DNA from 2 places in the Paenibacillus sp. FSL P2-0136 genome. Region 2 is predicted to be linked to the other one. Evidence: a T-box and tRNA genes for the amino acid it is inferred to sense, from the RefSeq annotation. Region 2 holds a T-box; the other holds one or more tRNA genes.
The links. The T-box of region 2 lies ahead of argS (arginine--tRNA ligase). A T-box ahead of a tRNA ligase gene usually reads a tRNA of that ligase, here a tRNA-Arg.
Positions count from the first base shown of each region.

Region 1 (6,082 bases), 1.8 Mb from region 2:
TTGCCTCCCTCTTCGGTATTACTTGTCGTTCAGTGCTTCTACACCTGGAAGAGCCTTACCTTCCATGAACTCGAGCGATGCGCCGCCGCCAGTGGAGATGTGATCCATCTGGTCTGCGAGGTGGAATTTCTCAGCAGCCGCAGCGGAATCGCCGCCGCCAATAACAGTGTAGCCTTCGGTAGTAGCACAAGCCTGAGCCACAGCCTTGGTGCCTTCAGCGAAGATGTCGATTTCAAATACGCCCATCGGTCCATTCCATACAACCAGCTTGGAGTTTTTGATAATATCGGCATAGATTTCACGGGTCTTAGGACCGATGTCCAGACCTTCCCAATCTGCAGGGATCTCGGTTGCATCTACAATCTTGGTGTTGGCATCTGCACCGAACTTGTCAGCCACTACAACGTCAACCGGAAGCACGAAGTTCTTGCCCAGCTTCTTGGCCTTCTCGATGAATCCAAGCGCTGCATCAATCTTGTCGTTGTCTACCAGGGATTTACCGATTTCGTAACCTTGAGCCTTGGTGAACGTGTAGGAGAGGCCGCCGCCAATCAGTACATTGTCAGCCAGATTCAGCAGGTTGTCGATAACGTCAATCTTGTCTTTCACCTTGGAACCGCCGATGATGGCAGTGAAAGGACGTTCCGGGTTAGAAAGCGCCTTGCCGAGAACGGACAATTCCTTCTCCATCAGAAGACCGGATACTGCCGGCAGGAAGTGAGCGATTCCTTCTGTCGAAGCATGGGCACGGTGAGCTGCGCCGAATGCGTCATTGACGAACAGGTCAGCCAGTTCAGCGAACTGCTTAGCCAGTTCAGGATCATTCTTCTCTTCGCCTTTGTAGAAACGGACATTCTCAAGCACAAGCACATCGCCATCGTTCAGTTCAGCGATTTTTGCTTTTACAGCTTCGCCAATGGCCTCATCAGCCTTGGCTACCGGTTTGCCGAGCAATTCAGATAAACGGACTGCAGCGGAAGTCAACCGCATGGAATCGACGAATTCGCCTTTAGGACGGCCCATATGGCTGGCCAGAATGACCTTTGCACCGTTCTCAATCAGGTATTTAATTGTTGGAAGGGTTTCGCGGATACGGGTATCATCAGTGATCTTGCCGTCTTCCACTGGCACATTGAAATCTACACGCACGAATACGCGTTTGCCTTTTACTTCTACATCACGGACACTTTTTTTGTTCATGATTAACATTTCCTCCACACCCAAAATTGGTTCCTTCACAAAGCCATTTCACGCGAATCCAGTTCATTTAGAAAGAGCGGAAACAGACTTTCCTTGTTTCCGCTCTATTGTACTTCTTATATGAAATCGGTCTTATTTAGCAAGCTTAGCGAATTTCTCCAAAGTACGAACCAGCTGTGCAGTGTAGGACATTTCATTGTCATACCAAGCAACAGTTTTAACCAGCTGTTTGTCGCCAACAGTCAGTACTTTTGTCTGAGTTGCATCGAACAGGGAACCGAAAGTCATACCCTTGATGTCGGAAGATACGATTTCGTCTTCAGTGTAGCCGTAAGTTTCTGGGTCAGAAGCTTCCTTCATGGCTGCATTGATTTCTTCAACAGTTACGCTCTTATCCAGAACAGTAACCAGCTCAGTCAGGGAACCTGTAGCTACAGGCACACGTTGTGCTGCACCGTCAAGCTTGCCCTTCAGTTCTGGAATAACCAGGCCGATGGCTTTAGCAGCACCGGTAGTGTTAGGGATGATGTTCTCAGCAGCAGCGCGGGCGCGTCTGAAGTCGCCTTTTGCGTGTGGAGCATCAAGAGTGTTCTGGTCACCTGTGTAAGCGTGGATCGTAGTCATCAGGCCTTCGATGATACCGAACTTGTCGTTCAGGACTTTGGCCATTGGAGCCAGGCAGTTCGTTGTGCAAGATGCGCCGGAGATTACTGTTTCGGAACCGTCAAGGATGTCATCGTTAACGTTGTACACAACAGTTTTCATGTCGCCTGTAGCTGGAGCGGAAATAACTACTTTCTTAGCTCCGCCTTTAAGGTGCTTCTCAGCGGCTTCTTTAGTTGTGAAGAAACCAGTACATTCCAGAACGATATCAACGCCAAGCTCTCCCCAAGGAAGTTCTTCAGGGTTGCGGTTCGCCAGAACCTTAACATCTTTACCGTTTACTTTGAAGAATCCGTCATGAACTTCAACGTCTCCCTGGAATTTACCTTGAGTTGTATCATATTTAAGCAAATGAGCAAGCATCTTAGCGTCAGTCAAGTCATTGATTGCTACCACTTCGATACCTTCTACATTTTGAATACGGCGGAATGCAAGGCGTCCAATACGTCCAAAACCGTTAATACCAACTTTTACACTCATTGAATAGTTCCTCCTAGAGTTCGTTTTATTTATTCAAGACAAGCCGTGAGGCTCGTCAAGACAACAATGTTAAGTATAATGCATAAACCCTTTGCGCGCGCCCCATTTAATGGAATCTATAGGGCCTTTTGTAGCTGTGTGTCGATTTCCTTGCCGATTTCAACAGCCGCCGCCTCGTCGATGACGAGAATATCCTCTTGCCCGAACCGCAGCATCGCATGAATGGCCTTCGCCTTGCGTTTGCCGCCGGCAATACCGATAACGACTTCTGTACGGATAATGTCTTCCAGGCGCAGCCCCATGGTCCGCATCGTATGAACCACTTCGCCATTCTCATTGAAATAGTATCCGAAGGACTCGGCTACGGCTCCCTCGCTCTGAATCTCTGAGATCGTCCCGGAGTCCAGCTTGCGGCGGTGGGTCATTTCAATGGCGTCGCCTATTCCATGTACAATAATACGCGATCTGCGGATAATTTGTACAATCTCTCCAATATTGGAGTCCTGCGCAAGCGACTCATATGCGTCTCCGCTAAGCAGATCGGGCACATGCAGCAGACGGTAATTGGCGCCAATCCGTTTGGCCATGGTTGAAGCAATGGTGTTGGCCTGTATCTCCATGCTCTCTCCCAGTCCTCCACGCGCCGGAACAACCCAGGCGTTCTTATAGGAAAGGGATAGCGGCGGGGTCAGCTGATCGGCCATCTCGGCCAGTGTTGATCCGCCTGTGACGGCAATCGTATCGTCACTGCGCAGTACGCTGAGCAGTGCCTTGGAGCCTGCGCGCCCCAGCTCACGCTTGGTGAACGGCGATGTCTCACAATCGCCAGGTACCACAATTACTTTGGTGAGACCGTACGTTGTACGAATTTTCTCTTCCAGATCATCCAGGCCGAATAGGCTCTTGGCGACCGGCTCCAGCAGGTCAAGCAGTCTGCGACCGGCATCGCTAATGCGCATACCGACGCTCTCGATCTCAATGAGCCCCTGCGATTTCAGAAGATCCGTCTCGGCGCGCAGCACCCGCTCGGTCATATCAAGCGATGCGGCTAACGTCCTGCGCCCAATAATATCGGACAGCATGATCTGATGTAGAATCGTATACCGTCTCTTAAGGGTTTCCATGAGATCAGGCAGAAGCTGCTTTTGGATTTCCAATAGATTACGCATGCTTTCACTCCTGCAACTTCGTCTTTCTCTTATCCCTTGTTCGTGGTCTCAAAATGTCCCGGGTTAACTTTTTAAGTCCCACCCATATTCTACCCAAAACTGACGCCAAGTGCAAGTGTTCCGAGACTATAATTCTCAGCCCGCTTTCATCTTATACATGGGCTTGTTCGGCAGCCCACTGGCAGGAGGCGCATTTCCGGCTCTATTAATGGAGGCAGAGAAAACTATTTTTGCGCAGGATGCCTAATACGCATTGCTTTTATCCGAGAAGTATATTATAATAATTTCTGTTGCGCCCGTGGTCCAATGGATATGACGTAGGCCTCCGAAGCCTGAGATCCAAGTTCGATTCTTGGCGGGCGCGCCATTTTTTTCAAGCTTGTACATAATTTAGTTCCGATTATATTATATTTAACCAATGAGCCGCTTGAGGGCTCTTTTTTTTGAAAGTAAGTTTGACTTTCTTTGACTTTTTGTTTGAATTTGTTTATCATGTGGTTAATACGGTAACAGTAAAAAATGAACACATTCGAAGCACCAATTTCAAGGAGGTTTTCCACGTGAGTTATATTCCTATGGTAGTAGAACAGAGCAACCGCGGTGAGCGCGCTTATGACATCTATTCCCGCCTGCTGAAGGACCGCATCATTTTCCTTGGAACGGAGGTTAATGACGTGGTTGCCAATTCCATCATCGCACAAATGCTCTTCCTGGCTGCCGAGGACCCGGATAAGGATATTCACCTGTATGTGAACAGCCCAGGCGGTTCCATCACAGCGGGTATGGCCATCTTCGATACAATGCAATACATTAAGCCGGATGTGTCCACCATCTGTGTAGGTATGGCCGCTTCCATGGGAGCTTTCCTGCTGAATGCCGGCGCCAAGGGCAAGCGCTTCGCCCTGCCGAACAGCGAAATCATGATTCACCAGCCGCTAGGCGGTGCCCAGGGGCAGGCTTCGGATATCGAGATCCGCGCCCGCCGCATCATCAAGCTGCGTGAGAAGCTGAACCGCATCTTGTCCGAGCGTACAGGCCAGCCGCTGGAGAAGATCGAGAAGGATACTGACCGCGACTACTTCATGAGCGCTGCAGACGCTGCTGAATATGGTATCGTGGACAAGGTAATTGAGAAGACTCTGCCAACAGGCGTATAAGTACCTGCTCCAATGAATACACAAAGAGGCTGTAACAGACCGGTCCGGTCCCGTTACAGCCTCTTTCTTATGCCCAGCCATTGCTGCCTACCTTAAGCTCCCGTACCCAAGGGCATCCAGCTTGCCTGCAATTACGCGGTAGCCTCTGCCGTTCGGGTGAATATGGTCCAGGAACAGCAGCCCCCGCTCATTACCGGCAAATTCATGGTATACCGAAGCAAACCCTACGTTATTGCTGCTGTAGCCTGCTGCATAGCGGTTGAACTCCCGCACCCACTCTGTTGCTTCATTCACCTGTGGGTAGGGATTATACAGACCTACCATCCGGATGATGTAGGGGCTGCGGGAACCTGCTTTGAGCTGTGTCAGGCTACCCATGATGTCGCTGTAGTTACGCTTGCAGTCCCTAAGCGCCTGCTGCAGTAATCCCTGGAATTCACCGGGCCGGGGCCCGGCTGCCCGGGCTGCCTTAATCAAGTCGTTGCCGCCAATGGACAGCGTAATGATCTGCGCATCCTTCACCGCTGCCCGGTAGACATTCGAGCTCCTCAGCCGTTGCTTCAGCCCCCCGGTGGTCAGACCGTTGACGCCAAGATTCGCCGGCACCACTGGTGTACCCAGCCTCCCTTCCGCCATCCGCCGGTAGACGGGGACGAAGCCGTTCCCGGGCAGCGCCCCGAAGCCGGTTGTAAGTGAATCCCCGATCGCTGTATAAGCATAGACCATAACCTTCCCCTCCCCGTTATAAGCTGCTTGCCTTCTATAGCTTATGACTATCCGGGTGAAGTGGTAACGGCAGGGCAGGCTGATTAGGCCGTGGATGAAGGGTTGTGCAAGAATGCCCCTGCATCTCCCGGAGGAGATGCAAGGGCATCTGGATAATTATTTTATTATTTCAGCGCCGCGAACGGACTGCTTCCATCCGGCAGGAGTTCCTTGAAGCTGAAGTTGAATTCCGGGAAGCCCTCGGCATATGCCGTGTATTCGTATAACTGGAAGAAGAGCACCGCTTTGCCATCTTTCAGATAGAAGTACTTCTCGGTATTCAGTCCATTGAACCCGCCCAGATATCCTCCGTTAGCTTTGATCTCGGTGGCCAGCTTGGCATTGAGCTGTTTCTTGTAATTAGGGTTGGCACCGAACAGATCGCCCAGCAACAGACGTTTCCCGTCTTTGAGCGAGAAGGTGAACGCATTGCGGTAAGTCATCCCATGGGCACCGCCGGTATACCCGTATTGATTGGTGATTAGGCTGAGCACGCCATCCTGGTTATACGTGATCACATAACCGCCTTCGAATTCATACGGCCGGTCATCCTTCGACCGCTTGGAGATTTGATCTTCAGCATCCTTCGCATAGTTCAGAACGGTCTGCTTAATCGTATCATTGATTGCCTTCTCTGCTTCTGCACTT
Region 1 is NZ_CP150244.1:7,463,681-7,469,762, reverse strand. It holds gene NYE26_RS32160 (phosphoglycerate kinase) at 19-1,200, opposite strand; gene gap (type I glyceraldehyde-3-phosphate dehydrogenase) at 1,333-2,343, opposite strand; gene NYE26_RS32150 (sugar-binding domain-containing protein) at 2,460-3,512, opposite strand; tRNA gene NYE26_RS32145 (tRNA-Arg) at 3,805-3,879, shown strand; gene clpP (ATP-dependent Clp endopeptidase proteolytic subunit ClpP) at 4,073-4,669, shown strand; gene NYE26_RS32135 (GDSL-type esterase/lipase family protein) at 4,757-5,395, opposite strand; gene NYE26_RS32130 (DUF4163 domain-containing protein) at 5,560-6,082, opposite strand, start outside.
Region 1: it encodes a tRNA-Arg, which carries the amino acid that the T-box ahead of argS (arginine--tRNA ligase) is inferred to sense. The anticodon was not compared.

Region 2 (6,082 bases):
TCCGCTCCGCTGTTTAAGCGGGGTGCAAAATACATAACAATCCAAAAAAGCTCAAAAACCATCCATTCCAAAGGAGCGATCTTAATACGCTCAATTTAGAACGGACCAATTGACTCTAAATTTACTGAATGCGGCCCAAATGAGCGAATGAGGTACATAAGTGCTCCTGAATTCACCAATAGTGAGGAAAATGAGCAAATGAGGGGCATTAGTGCCCCAGAATGTGCCGGAAGTGGGTGTCGAGCGGAAATGAGGGGCCCCAGAATGTGCCGGAAGTGGGTGTCGAGCGGAAATGAGGGGCACAAGTGTCCCAGAATGTGCCGGAAGTCGGCGTCGAACGGAAATGAGGGGCATTAGTGCCCCAGAATGTGCCGGAAGTCGGCGTCGAGCGGAAATGAGGGGCACAAGTGCCCCAGAATGTGCCGGAAGTCGGCGTCGAGCGGAAATGAGGGGCACAAGTGCCCCAGAATGTGCCGGAAGTCGGCGTCGAGCGGAAATGAGAGGCACAAGTGCCCCAGAATGTGCCGGAAGTCAGCGTCGAGCGGAAATGAGGGGCACAAGTGCCCCAGAATGTGCCGGAAGTCAGCGTCGAGCGGAAATGAGGGGCATTAATGCCCCTAGTGTATAAGTACACTTGAATTCTCTTGAATTCAGAGGATGCCCCCAGGAGTGGGCGGATGGAGAAGGGAGAGTAGCTGTGCAAGCTGCACGGACCCGCATAGGTTCTGCTCATTCATCCGCTAGAGTAATTGGTTCTTAAGAGGATGAAGACTCAATGTGTCTACATCCGCTCCGGCTTAGGCAGACCGAGTACGTCGAGCGCTTCGCCCAGCGTATCGGTGAAGCTCCGGGTCAGCCACAGGCGGAAGGTGATGCTGGCTTCCCCGCCTTTGAGAATTGGACAAGCGGAGTAGAAGTTACTGAACAACGACGCCAGGGAATAGGCATAGTTACAGATCGTATTCGGCGTAAGCTCCCGGCTTGCTGTATAGAGTGTGTCTTGCCACAAGCTGAGCTGTCTCAGCAGGGCAAGCTCAGCCGCTTCGAGCTGCGCCGGGAACAGCGGTACCCCGCCAACGCCAGACTCGCCCACACCGTACTCGCCAACGCCAGACTCGCCAACGCCAGACTCGCCAACGCCAGACTCGCCAACGCCAGACTCGCCCACACCGTACTCGCCAACGCCAGACTCGCCAACGCCAGACTCGTCAACGACGGACCCGTCAACGTCAGAATCGCTAGCGCCGAACTCGCCCACATCAGACTCGCCAACTTCAGAATCGCTAGCACCGAACTCGCCCACACCGAACTCGCCCACACCGGACTCGCTAGCGCCGGACTCGCTAACACCGTTCCCGCCACCTGCCGCAGCGGCCTTACTAAGCACGCGCTGCGCCCGGGCATAGGCGTACATCAGGTAGACGCCGGTGTTGCCGGAGATTTCCATTGCCTGCTTGAAGTCGAACACAATCTCGGTGCCCAGATTGAAGCGCAGCAGGTAGTAACGGATGGCAGCGGTGGCGATGAGCCGGCTGGACAGACCGTTTTTGTCCGAACGGGTGGATTCAATCATGTCTTCCATGAGCCGGACGAGCTCCGTTACCTTAATGCCGATTCCCTGGCGCCCGGACATGGCGTAGGAGCTTTTGCCGCTGGAGGTATCAATGCCCAGACCGGCCGCAGAAGCGGGACTCAGCGAAACTACCCCATAGCTGACATGATGCAGCGCGTCTGCCTGCGCACCGAATCCCAGTGCCTGGAGCGCCTGCTTGACCATCAGCTGCGGATATTCCTGCCGGTAATCGATGACGTTCACGACCTGGTCCGCCCGTCCAAAAGGCAGAGCCTGTCCGCTCAAGCCGGTCGTCCACAGTCCGCTCTGAAATTCGCTGTAGCTAAAGTCCTTCTCCAGCAGTCCGAACTTCCACAGATGATAGGCGATGTCCTTGGCGGTATAGGTCAGAATTCCATTCGAGCGCACCAGCACCTTATCCTTCTGATGCTCCTCCAGCGTGTCTGGTGTAGCGTCTTCAGCGGGTTGCTTCAGAATCCAGCAGCCTGCCAGCTTGCCTTCCGTCTCCTGCACGAAGATCTCCGTCTGCGACAGAAGCTCGAATGCCGAGGCCCAGAAGCCCTCCTTCAGAATGCTGCTCTCCCACACCAGCAGATCGTAGTCAATGCCGAACCCACGCATCTCCTCTACATGCTCTCTCACAATCTGCCCGGCGACGAGGTTACCAATCCAGGCAGTGTTGCCGTGGCCTTCCTCCAGCGCATGAAGAATTTCGGTCCGCTTCTGCACCATCTTCGGCTGCTGCGCGTACGTTTTGTTAATCTCGGCATAGATGTCCCAGCAGTAATCTCCGAACCGCATATGCTCTCCCGCCAGCGGAACATTCAGCAGACCGGCTACGGTGTCTGCCAGCTGATTGCCCAGATCATCCACATAGTTGTGCACCTCAACGGTATGGCCGGTCGCCCGCAGTACCCTCACCAGCGCGTCCCCGATACATGAGTTTCTCAGGTGGCCTATATGCATACTTTTATTCGGGTTGACCGAGGTATGCTCTACAATCACTTTCGACCCTCCCGCATGCTGGGGCAGCGTGAAACTCCCCTTCGACCGTGCCCAGGCCTGCCAATCCAGATACATATTAATAAACCCCGGTCCGGCGACCTCGGTTCTCAGCACCAGTCCGTGAACAGAGCCCGAAGCTTCAAGCTCGGCAACGATCAGCCCGGCGATAGCCAGTGGAGCTTTGCGCAGGGGGCGGGCCAGCTGCATGGCGATATTGCTTGAATAATCCCCGTGGTCGGCACTCGCCGGCTGCTCCAGGGCAACATGTACTTCAGCGATGGCGGGCACGCCCAGGGTTAGCGCGATTTTGTGAACAGACTGCTTCAAGCTCTCTTGGATTAGCTCACTTAGCATTGGCATGAATAACAACCTCCTGAATAAAATAACGACAAAAAAAGCCTTCATCTCCTAAGAGACGAGGCTTCTGCGCTCGCGGTACCACTCTCGTTGCTGAGCCTTACGGTTCAGCCACCTTACAGGTTAACGGTCCTCAGCCGGGGCTTCCTACTCTCAGGGTTCAGAAGTCCATCTCACGGGTGCGCTTCATGGTTCTAATCTGTACCGGCTTCCACTAACCCGGCTCGCTGGGGACTAGATATAAGACCATTACTCTCCCGGTCATCGATTAAATATGGATTTGTATCAGTATAGCGAAATTCTGAAAGAAAGCAAGAGCAGATTGCTGTGCAGCAGGAGTCCTCCGGTTAAGAATTACTCGTCATTGGGCGCTCCTGTCAGGTTCTTGATGTCTGTTGAACCATAAATCAGCAGCACTATTACAATGACCAGCAGGAGTCCACCGGCAAATCCCTCTCCGTCAAAACTGTCCATAGCCCCGTCCCTCACTTTCACTTGCGTATGTGTTCAGGTGTTTTCGGCTTTCTTTTTCAAAGCGGTCATGATCTCGTTCAGCGTAAGGCTGCTGTTGTTATCTAGGAAGCTGACCAGCTTATCGACATTGTCATTGCTCAAATCACTTAAGGTTTTATATTTGCCCACCAGACTGACGAACATGGATGCGTCCGTGTACATCTGGATGGAGTCTACTTTCAGCTTGCCGGTCAACAGAAGTGCAGCTACAGCAAATTCAAGCCCCTTAGGTGTCTGGGTTTTGGAGCTGGACGGTGTTTTTTTGGCGGCGGGCTTCTTTCCTTTTCCTGGAGGGGGCATGGGACTCCCTTCTTCCGTTCGGCGTTCGTATGGAGAAAGCGCGGCCCATGGGCGGTCTTTCCTTATTCAAGAATATGCGTGCCTGCGGTCATTGGTGAATAGGCTCAGGCCTGTGTCCACACCGTTACAGGAAAGTCCGAATATGAATATATCGTACTTTGACACTAGAACTTCAAGGGAGGACGAGACAGGATGGCGATTTTGTCAACAGGACCGATAGAGAACAATGCCGTTTCGGGAGTCAGACCTACGCAGACGGTGACGGTAAGAATAGTGAAGCGGAATGCCCCAGGCAGCGCCTCTATTAGTATTCAGGGATATGTGCTGGGCGCTACCAGAACGCTGTATGTCAGTGAGGTGATTGATGTTGCTCCGAATCAAGTGGTAACCCGGGATTATTTTGCCGATCTGAATGCCTATGAATTTGTGTTCATCACTGGAGAAGTAGACGAAGATGAGATTGGAATATCCGTGTGGGGCAAGACATCAACCGGTCAGCTGGTGAATGCACATCGTGTAGTGACGCATGAGAAATTAAGCTCAGACGTATAGAGGGTTAGGGTATTATTCTGGACTTGCCAGTTGTAAAATGAAACAGGGACCTTTCAGAGCTACTCGCTCAGAAGGTCCCTGTTTATATTGCGAATAGAGCAGAACGGGCTACAACAGGTTGTTCAACTCAGATCGAGAGGATTTCACGTATATCATGCTCGCTCAGGCTCGACAACGCCTCCTGCCCCGGCTGGATCACCTCGTCAATCAGGTTTTTCTTTTTCTGCTGCAGCTCGTACATTTTATCCTCCACCGTACCCTGGGCTACCAGGCGGATGACCTGGACGATCTTTTTCTGCCCGATCCGGTGGGCGCGGTCGGCGGCCTGCTGTTCGACCGCAGGGTTCCACCACAGGTCATAGAGAATGACCGTATCGGCGCCGGTCAGGTTGAGGCCGGTACCGCCCGCCTTCAGCGAGATCAGGAACAGGTCGCGCTCGCCTTCATTGAAGCGGCTGCACAGCTCAACCCGCTGGGAGGCCGGGGTCTGTCCGTCGAGATAGAAATGCGTAATCCCCAGCAGCGCCAGTTCACGACTGATCATGCCGAGCATTTGCGTGAACTGCGAGAAGATCAGCATCCGTTTGCCGGAGCTCCGGCATTCGTCTATAATCTCCAGTAGCTGCTCGAATTTGCCGGAGCCTCCTGTGTACCCGTCCACGAACAGGGCGGGATGGCAGCACAGCTGGCGCAGCCGGGTCAGTCCGGCCAGCACCTTGAGCCGGCCGTTCCCGAAGCTGTCGCTGTCCAGATGCTTAAGCGCTTCTTTGCGCAATCTGGCCAGGTAGGCGACATAGAGCCGTTTCTGCTCCGGCAGCAGCTCGGAGGCCTGGAGGGACTCGATTTTGTCCGGCAGCTCCTTCAGCACATCGCTCTTCAGGCGGCGCAGCAGGAAGGGGCGGGCGCGCCTGGCGACCGTCTCCCGGGGAAGGTCATGGAACGCCTTCTTTCCGGGGAACAGTCCAGGGAAAACGACACTGAAGATCGACCACAGGTCCTCCAGCGCATTCTCCACCGGCGTACCGGTCAGCGCAAAGCGGTAGCGGGCCTGAAGCAATCTGACCGCCTGCGAAGTCTGGGTCTCATGATTCTTGATCATCTGCGCTTCATCCAGAATGAGCGTATGGAACGACTGCTTGGCATACTCATCCACATCTCTGCGCAGCAGCGGGTACGAGGTGATGATGACATCATGCCCGGCCGTGTTCCGCACGGTCCGGCTGCGCTCACCAGAGTTGCCGTCAGCAATGACTGCCTTAATCTCCGGGGCGAAGCGCTTCAGCTCATTGAGCCAGTTATAGACTAGGGAAGCAGGGGCAACCACCAGCGCAGGTACGCCGCTCTTCCGGATGTCCTCCAGCTCAGAGAGCAGGAAGGTGATGCTCTGCAATGTTTTGCCAAGGCCCATATCATCCGCCAGAATCCCGCCGAAGCGGTAATGGGCCAGCGTCCTCATCCACTGGAAGCCGTACTGCTGGTAATCCCGCAGCACAGGAGCCAGACTCTCCGGCACTGGGAAGTCCAGGTTTTCGGGACTCGCCATGTTGGCCAGCAGCCGCCGGAAGGAGCGTCCGGTCTCGATGGTCTGCCCCTGGAAGGTACCTGCATGGAGATGGAGGGCACGGACCAGCGGCAATGAGAACTCCGTACTCCGGATATCCACGCTGCGGACGCCGAGCTCGTTCATCAGCGCGATAATCTCCTGGAACTCAGCGGTATCCAGCGGGAGCAGAGCTCCGTCCTTGAGCCGGTGATATTTACGTTTTTCCTGGAGAGATTTCA
Region 2 is NZ_CP150244.1:5,698,682-5,704,763, reverse strand. It holds gene argS (arginine--tRNA ligase) at 782-2,932, opposite strand; T-box leader at 2,987-3,209, opposite strand; gene NYE26_RS24155 (hypothetical protein) at 3,443-3,748, opposite strand; gene NYE26_RS24150 (hypothetical protein) at 3,941-4,300, shown strand; gene NYE26_RS24145 (SNF2 helicase associated domain-containing protein) at 4,428-6,082, opposite strand, start outside.